DNA from 2 places in the Sphingobacterium sp. BIGb0116 genome. Region 1 is predicted to be linked to the other one. Evidence: riboswitches for the same ligand, from Rfam matches in the RefSeq annotation. Region 1 holds a riboswitch; the other holds the start of a gene.
What was found. Region 1 has a riboswitch for S-adenosylmethionine ahead of M2419_RS05730 (5-oxoprolinase). Riboswitches for the same ligand answer to the same signal wherever they lie in the genome.
Positions count from the first base shown of each region.

Region 2: another riboswitch for S-adenosylmethionine. It lies ahead of M2419_RS17535 (methylenetetrahydrofolate reductase); the one in region 1 lies ahead of M2419_RS05730 (5-oxoprolinase).

Region 1 is NZ_JANUDT010000001.1:1,358,385-1,362,589, reverse strand. It holds gene M2419_RS05740 (TonB-dependent receptor) at 1-254, shown strand, start outside; gene M2419_RS05735 (RagB/SusD family nutrient uptake outer membrane protein) at 260-1,777, shown strand; gene M2419_RS05730 (5-oxoprolinase) at 1,876-2,139, opposite strand; SAM-I-IV-variant riboswitch at 2,206-2,299, opposite strand; gene M2419_RS05725 (DUF3050 domain-containing protein) at 2,510-3,280, shown strand; gene M2419_RS05720 (TolC family protein) at 3,545-4,205, shown strand, end outside.
Region 2 is NZ_JANUDT010000007.1:254,920-259,124, reverse strand. It holds gene M2419_RS17550 (30S ribosomal protein S16) at 1-486, shown strand, start outside; gene rimM (ribosome maturation factor RimM) at 606-1,130, shown strand; gene M2419_RS17540 (hypothetical protein) at 1,234-2,085, shown strand; SAM riboswitch class I at 2,304-2,406, shown strand; gene M2419_RS17535 (methylenetetrahydrofolate reductase) at 2,477-3,433, shown strand; gene M2419_RS17530 (DUF2723 domain-containing protein) at 3,681-4,205, shown strand, end outside.

The sequences.
Region 1 (4,205 bases):
TCAGCCGTGCTTCCAGCTATTTTATACAGGATGCTTCATACTTCAGGTTGAAAAATCTTGTGTTCGGATACACTTTACCTGAAGGGCTGTTGAAAAAATATAAAATTGACCGCCTAAGGGTTTATTTTTCGGGTGATAACCTCCTTACTGCGACCAAATTTAAGGGCTTGGACCCTGAACGCTATGGAAATGGTGATCTGGTACAGTATCCACAAAACAAGATTTATTCATTTGGTGTACAAGTTAACTTTTAAGTGCTATGAAAAAGAAATTTATAACAGCGTTGATGCTATCCGGACTATTTTTGGGTTCCTGTAACAGTGCCTTGGACCTTAATCCTTTGGATCAGATCGCTTCGGACAACTATTTTAGCAAAAAATCGGATTTTGATAATGCATTGGCCGGTGTATACGCGTCATTGCAGAGTGAGGCTTTCTCCTATGGGATGCCTTTCCGGGACTGTCTGACCGACAATGGCTACAATCAGTTCAACTCAGGTAGCGTCAATGAAATCGTAGGTGGGAATTTAAATCCGACCACAGGGGGGTATGAAACCGGAATTTATAACGATGCTTATGTGGGAATAGGACGTGCCAATCGCCTGATCGAGAAGCTTCAGGGCTACAATGGCGCCGATATGAACGATCCAGAGAAGAAAAATATGGAAGCCGAAGGCCGCTTTATCCGTGCTTTTGTGTATTTCCAATTGTACAGTATCTATGGTGAAGTGCCACTTGTACTGACTCCCCTCAGTCTGGAGAATCAACGTCAGCCAAAGGAAACTGCGGAAAATATTCTAAAACAGATTCGGGCCGATCTGGATTTCGGGATCGCCAACTTAGCGGCTAAACCGTATTTCAACAATGGGGGGCATGCGACCGCAAGTTCAGCAAAAGCCTTGAAAGCACGGGTTTTACTGTTTGCGGCTTATGGTGATAAAGGGGTGCCCGATTTAGCAATTCTGAAAGAGGTAAAAGATTTATGCACCGATGTCATGAAAGAGTATACCCTGAGTACGGCTTTTGAAAATGTCTTTCGCGACGCAACACAGAAGAACAATACCGAGATTATCTTTTCGGTCAATTTTCTGGCACCGAATAATACAGCCCCTTGGGACATGTACCTAGGCGATTGGATTGCTGCTTCACCGTTGCAAAACCTCGTGGATACCTATGAATGCAAAGATGGTCTGCCTTTTGGCGAATCACCTTTGACTGACCGAGTCAATCCCTTCAAAGATAGGGATCCGCGCTTGAGCAAAACAATTTTCGTGGATCATCCCGACTTTGGCGGCGGTAAGATCCATACACCGTCCAATCCGCGGCCTACAGGTTATGGGGTGCTGAAATTTTTGGATCCGGCCAACTTACCTTTCGGCTTTTCAACATTGAGCCAACAGGATGCTGTTGTACTGCGGTTTGGAGAGGTGTTATTGATGTATGCCGAAGCACAAAATGAAATCGCCGGACCAGATCAATCGGTTTACGATGCTATGAATACCCTGAGGAGCCGCGTTCAGATGCCCGGGTTCCCTGCCGGTTATAACAAGGAAAAAATGCGCGACCGTATCCGTCACGAAAGAAGGGTTGAACTTGCTTTCGAAGGACTACGGCATTACGACCTGATTCGTTGGCATATCGCAGGCGAAGTACTCAATGCGGTCAAAGACAGTAAAGTGCCCTATCATTTTGAAGACAAATTTTACCGCTGGCCATTACCACAAACAGAAATTGAGAAAAGCGCAGGTGTGTTAATTCAGAATCCAAACTATAAATAATAAGATTATTGCCTTCTTTTAAATCGGCAATTTCCTAAACCAACCACAGCAGCGCGCACGAAGTCCTTTCGATGCGCGCTTTTTTTTGCCGATAACGATTATTGTAAAGGAATCAGGACATTCTGTTCCAAGCGTACAGGAACATGCTTCACTGAGGTAAAACCGTCTTCCTTGGAAATGATGTTGGAAAGATCCAGTCCTCTTTTGGAGAACGTACTGATCAAAGCTGTTCTAAAGGTTGCCTTGGCTGAACCCCAGCCTTGTCCTAAGATGGTGTCATTGTTGAGCTGGATCAGTTCATCTGTTGAATAATAACTGAATTTTTCCAGTAAGTGTTGGTAAAGATTTGTTGTAGTAGCCATACAATTTAAAAATTTAAAGGATTAAACCATAAACTGTATCCAGATCTTGTAGGGAAAATAATCGTTCTGCGACGTTTATTTTGGTCGAAACCCGTATTAATTTACCACCGCGGTGCCTGCACTCGGTTGGTATTGCATCATGCAATTCTGAATACTCTACAAATATAGTAGATTATTTTTTATAATTAAAAATATTTTTGTTTTTAAGGGTAAATGAGCGTTAGCAACGGGAGTAGGGCGGTCAAAAGCGAGGCGCGTTGTTGGCTGTGATTTGGTTATGAAGCGGATAGCTGGGCGAAAAATTTATCATGTTACTGTAATCTCATCGAAAATACTTTTAAAAATAGAGATAAGACAATACTTTTGCGCCATGAATAGAATTGCGGAAATTAACGAATACATTGCTGCCGAACGCGAGGTATTATTGCAACACCCTTTGTATCGTAAGATCAAAACGATCAAGAATCTACGTTCTTTTACAGAAGGGCATGTGTACGCTGTATGGGATTTTATGTCTTTACTAAAAGCTTTACAGATTAAATTGACCTGTACGACTTTACCTTGGTTTGCGAGTGAGCATCCATCAACACGCTATCTAATCAACGAAATTGTATTGGCTGAGGAGTCGGATGAATATATTGATGGCCGCCGTTTGAGCCATTTTGAGATGTATCTGGACGCCATGGATGCCATGGGTGCCGACCTTCATCTGGTCAACAAATTTATTGCTCACGCCAAAAAATCGAGTAACATATTCGATGTCATTGCAACGACCACATTGGACAAGCGGATCAAAGACTTTTTGAATTTTACATTCGAAGTGATTGCTGAGGGCGAGGTGCATAAAATTGCTGCTGCATTTACATTTGGACGCGAAGATCTTATCCCGGGAATGTTTACCTCTATTTTGGAAGAAATTAAAACAAACTTCCCTACAGCCAATCTGGATAGCTTTATCTATTATTTTCAACGTCATATTGATCTTGACGGCGACGAGCATGGGCCTTTGGCGATGCAGATGATCACAGATCTCGGGAAGGACGATGAGGTTAAATGGACAGAAATGAAAGAGATCAGTAAAATTGCGCTACAAAAAAGAATCCAGTTGTGGAATGCAATAGAAGATTCCTTATACGGATAATCTATTATTATACCGTCGAAAAAGGCCTTTCAAATCATGATTTGAAAGGCCTTTTTTATGTGCTGTAAAAAAGGATATTGTAAGGGCTTCTTGGCAGATATTGGTCTTTTTGTTTGAATTGATGAAAAAATGTCTTTTTTCCATAACATATTGGCGTTTGTGAAGAAATCCAAGTTCCAATAAGTGTCTAAGTTTGCTACGCAAAAAAATTACATAGCACACGTGAACTTTTTTCCTCCCTATTGGGCAAAAGGAATACTAACCATGGGATTGTTAGTATTCGCTATTTCGGACACCTTCGCCCTCGATTCTTTGCGCATGTCCCTGAAAGACATGATCGACAAAGCGCTACAGAACAGTAAATACATCGAGCAGTCCTATTTGCAGCTCAAAGAAACTGAGGTGGCAGTACAGCAGCAACGCATGGAGTTGCTGCCCAAAATTTCCGCCAGAGCTTCTGCTAGTTATGCGAGTAATATGCCTGTGTATGACCAGGGGCTTTTAAATAAACCTTCCCAGCATGATATCATTCATTACTTGTACGATAGCGGCCTGGATTTTTATCTGAACCTCTACAATGGGCATCGGGACCTGATGAAAATTGAGTCCAAAAAATTGGAAAATGAGCTGGCCAGAATCGATTGGAAGAATGCCGCAGCGCAGACGAAATTGGAGGTTTGCAATCTTTTTTTGGATTTGGAACTGTCGTATAGTAACCGATCTTTAATCGAGCAGGATATTGCTGATCAACGGGTACAGCTCAAAGAGATTGAACATCTGTATAAGGCGGGCGTGGTATTACACAGTGACGTCCTGCGTATTTCGTTGGAGCTTTCGAAGCGGGAACTGTTGCTCGTGCAGATCGGTCATGATATTCAGGCTGCAAATCAGAAGCTGCAGCTAATTGGCGGTATTACAGCAGAGA
Region 2 (4,205 bases), on a different contig from region 1:
AAAGGACGTCCTTTTTACCACGTAGTCGTAGCGGATTCTCGCGCTCCACGTGACGGTAAATTCATCGAACGTATTGGTTCTTACAACCCAAACACAAATCCAGCAACTATCGTTTTGGATTTTGAAAAAGCTTTGGATTGGATGAATAAAGGTGCTCAACCAACTGACACTGCTCGCGCTATCCTTTCTTACAAAGGTGTTCTTTACAAAAAACACTTGCAAGGTGGTGTGAAAAAAGGTGCTTTTGATGAAGCTGCTGCTGAAGCTAAATTTACAGCTTGGACTGAAGCTAATGATGCAAGAATCACTGGTAAAAAAGATGGTTTAGCACAAACTAAAGCTGAAACTAGAAAAGCTGCTTTAGCTGCTGAAGCTAAGAAAAAAGAAGAAAAAGCTGCTGCTGTAGCTGCTAAAAATGCTCCTGTAGCGGAAGAAACTGCTGCTGAGGAGACTGAAGCTCCTGCATCAGAAGAAACTGAAGGTTAATTCTTTCATAAAGTATTCGAGAAAGCCGACTCAATCTTGAGCCGGCTTTTTTTGAAACAGCCAATAGGCTAATGGTTTGCCAAATCATGTCTCACAGCTAATCGCTAAATACGAAATATATGACTATTGATCAAAGCTTTTACATCGGTTACATCAGTAAAACAAGAGGTCTTAAAGGAGAAGTACAACTGTTTTTTGAATTCGAGGAATACGAGAGTTTGAATATCGATGTTGTCTTTGTGGAAGTGAACAAAAAGCTTGTTCCTTATTTTGTTGATACCATTAAATTTCAAAAAAATAGTACAGCGTATGTGACATTTGAGGATGTGGATCATATCGATAAGGCTCAAGTACTTGTCCGTAAAAAGCTATATCTTTCCAATGATAAGATGCCCGAGCGCGATCCAGATGATTTTAGATATACTGATTTAATCGGTTTTTTAGTGATTGATGAAAACCATGGTGAACTGGGGCAAATAACAGATGTCCAGGAATTTCCACAACAATTTGTCGCCTCGGTAAATATGGACGGTAAAGAACTGATGTTCCCGTTGTCTGATGATTTGATCTTAGGAATCGATGGCGAAGAGGAGATCATTGAAGTTGAATTGCCAGAAGGCTTGGTGGATCTTTATAAAGAATAAGCATATCCCCGAGCTTATTCAAATAAATAGCAGTATACGAACTATTGCAGTAATTTCTTATCTTGGTCTGTATATTATTACTGGCCATAATTATTGATTGATTTTGAAACCGTTATTACTGCTGCTATTCGTATTCTCGTTGTCTTCTTGTGCTTTCTTTGGGAAGAAAAAGGACTTTCCTGAAGGCAATTACCAAATGATATTGGGCTATTCAAATGAAGAGTATCATAAAGTAAAAAGAGAATCACCCCAAAATGTCGAGGCAGATACCTATGGTAATGATCCTACGATATATCGGTCCTTTCTCTCTCTCCATGATAAAGACAAGTTTGTCATGGCGATCGATGATATCTTACTCTTCGGTAAGTATAGATTCAACGGCGATCGATTAGAATTGACCGATGAGAAAAAAGGTAGCCTCGCATTAGATATTATTAAGGTAAAAAGCGATTTTGTTCAGCTGAGAGGTGATTTTTCACAGTTTAGCTCAGCACGTATACCCACTAGCGAAAGACTTTATATCAACTTTGCGTTAGATAAAACCCCTATCCGGGAGACCCCCAGCAAATTTGATAGCCAAGTGAATCTATGGCGAAATGCCCCTGTAAAATCAGAAAGTGAAAAGGAGATAAAAGCTAGGGCATTGAATTTTGTAGATTATTCTATCGCTTATTTCCAACACATATCAAGTTCTGGTACACATCACGATTATCGAATGGATGGTGTTGAATCACCCATTATTTATGCTGAGAATGGCATTGTGCTCAAGGCATGGGCAGATGTTCCCGATTCTTGGAAGGAATTATTTTACAACGAAAAAAATGCATTAGTCGCCTATCAATATTTATTTGATGGTTTTAAATTTGGATCGAAAGAGGAGTACCATGTTACAGGACTCTTATTGATCACATTTTATCTCAAAAATCTACGGAATTCCCTGGCAGCGAATCTTTAGCCAATCCTGTTGTGGCATAGTCAATATCTTCGCTGTCGATGATCCTCGATCGTTAATTTTATCTGTTTTTTTAAGTCTTTTACTTTTGGTGGAGCGTAAATTCCTGTTGTTGACTGGGAATAAACCTGAAGCCGCATTTATTGCAGTCTTTTTGCCGCTATTTTTGCCTTTTCGAAAAAATATTTTTGTCTTTTGATTTTTTAAAACGATATTAGCAACGCTTATAGAGAAAGGCCGAGGGACTAGACCCGTTGAAGCCTTAGCAACCTGTATTGTTCAAGGTGCTAAATTCTACCCTACTCCATGTGGGAAAGATAAGTTACATGTAGATAAACGATTCCTCGACTTGTGCGTTTCGATGTAAGCCAACCAAACTAAAAACAGTTTTTTAATGAAGATTATCGATCATATCCAGAATGCCAAAGGAAAAACATTGTTTTCTTTTGAGCTATTGCCACCGGCAAAAGGGCAGGGCATCCAAAGTATTTTTAAAACCATGGATGAACTGATGGAGTTTAAACCTCCTTTTATCGACGTAACCTACCATCGGGAAGATTATATCTATAAAGAGCATGCGAGTGGATTACTGGAACGCGTTTCCTATCGTAAACGTCCTGGGACAGTGGCGATATGTGCTGCAATCATGAATAAATATAAAGTAGATGCGGTGCCCCATTTGATATGTGGTGGTTTTACAAAAGAGGAAACTGAAAATGCCCTGATCGATTTGAACTTCCTGGGGATAGATAACGTCTTGGTATTGCGGGGAGATGCACGTAAAGGCGATGCCGATTTCATACCGAGCGATGGTGGACATGCTTTTGCAACAGACCTATTGGAACAGGTAACTGATATGAATAAAGGAAAGTATTTGCATGAAGACATTATCACATCGGAAAAGACTGATTTTTGCATCGGAGTAGCGGGATATCCCGAAAAGCATTTTGAATCGCCAAATTTCAATACTGATTTTAAATATCTGAAACAAAAAGTCGATATGGGAGCAGAGTTTATTGTGACTCAGATGTTCTTTAATGTTGAAAAATACAAAGAGTTTGTAACAAAATGTAGAGACAATGGAATCCATGTGCCTATTATTCCAGGATTAAAACCATTGACAACGAAAAAGCAGTTGGTGACCTTACCAAGGATATTTCATTTAGATATTCCGGAGGAACTGAGCGATGCTGTTTCAGCATGTAAAACGAATGCCGACGTCAGACAAGTCGGTGAGGAGTGGTTGGTGCAACAATGTCAGGAGCTGATTAAATTTGGCGCTCCGGTATTACATTTCTATACGATGAGTAATCCTGGTCCAACAAAGAAAATTGTTGAAAAACTAGCCTAACTCATAAAAATAATACGAAAAGGGAGCCAATAAGCTTCCTTTTTTTATTGTAATATTAGTTGTGAAAGCCCGAAATAAGTCCATAATTTCGATAGTGTGGTTTAGGTCGGTCTCTATATTCAGGGTTGAGTAGCCTGTTTATAGTCAGATACTTGTGTTAAATAGTGTTAATTAACTTATTGGAGTCAGGATAACTTTTTAACTTAAAGTGCTAAAAAGGATTTTAACAATAGACCAAATTGACCTTATGAAGTACACTAGATTAAATTCTCTACTCGGCTTTGCTTGCGGACTAATTGCTACATGTGTATATATCGCCACCGTTGAAAAGACGGTAAGCTGGTGGGATTGTGGTGAATTTATTGCCTGTGCCTACAAGCTAGAAGTGGCACACCAACCGGGAGCACCATTATTTCTTCTTATTCAGAATATATTTTCCAACCTGGCTTTTGGTAATGCAGGTAAAATTGCCTATTGGATGAATATTGGATCCGCAATCTGCAGTGGGCTTACTGTTACATTTTTATTCTGGACGATAACAGCAATTGCCAAAAGGATACTCAACAGGCAAGAGAAAGTTCAATTATCGAATTATTTCCAAATTTTTGCTGCGGGTTTAGTTGGTGCAATGGCTTTCTGCTTCAGTGATTCATTCTGGTATTCGGCTGTTGAATCTGAGGTATATGCGATGTCTTCATTGTGTACAGCGATTGTTTTTTGGGCAATTTTAAAGTGGGAAGTGCGTGCAGATGAAGAAGGTAGCGATCGTTGG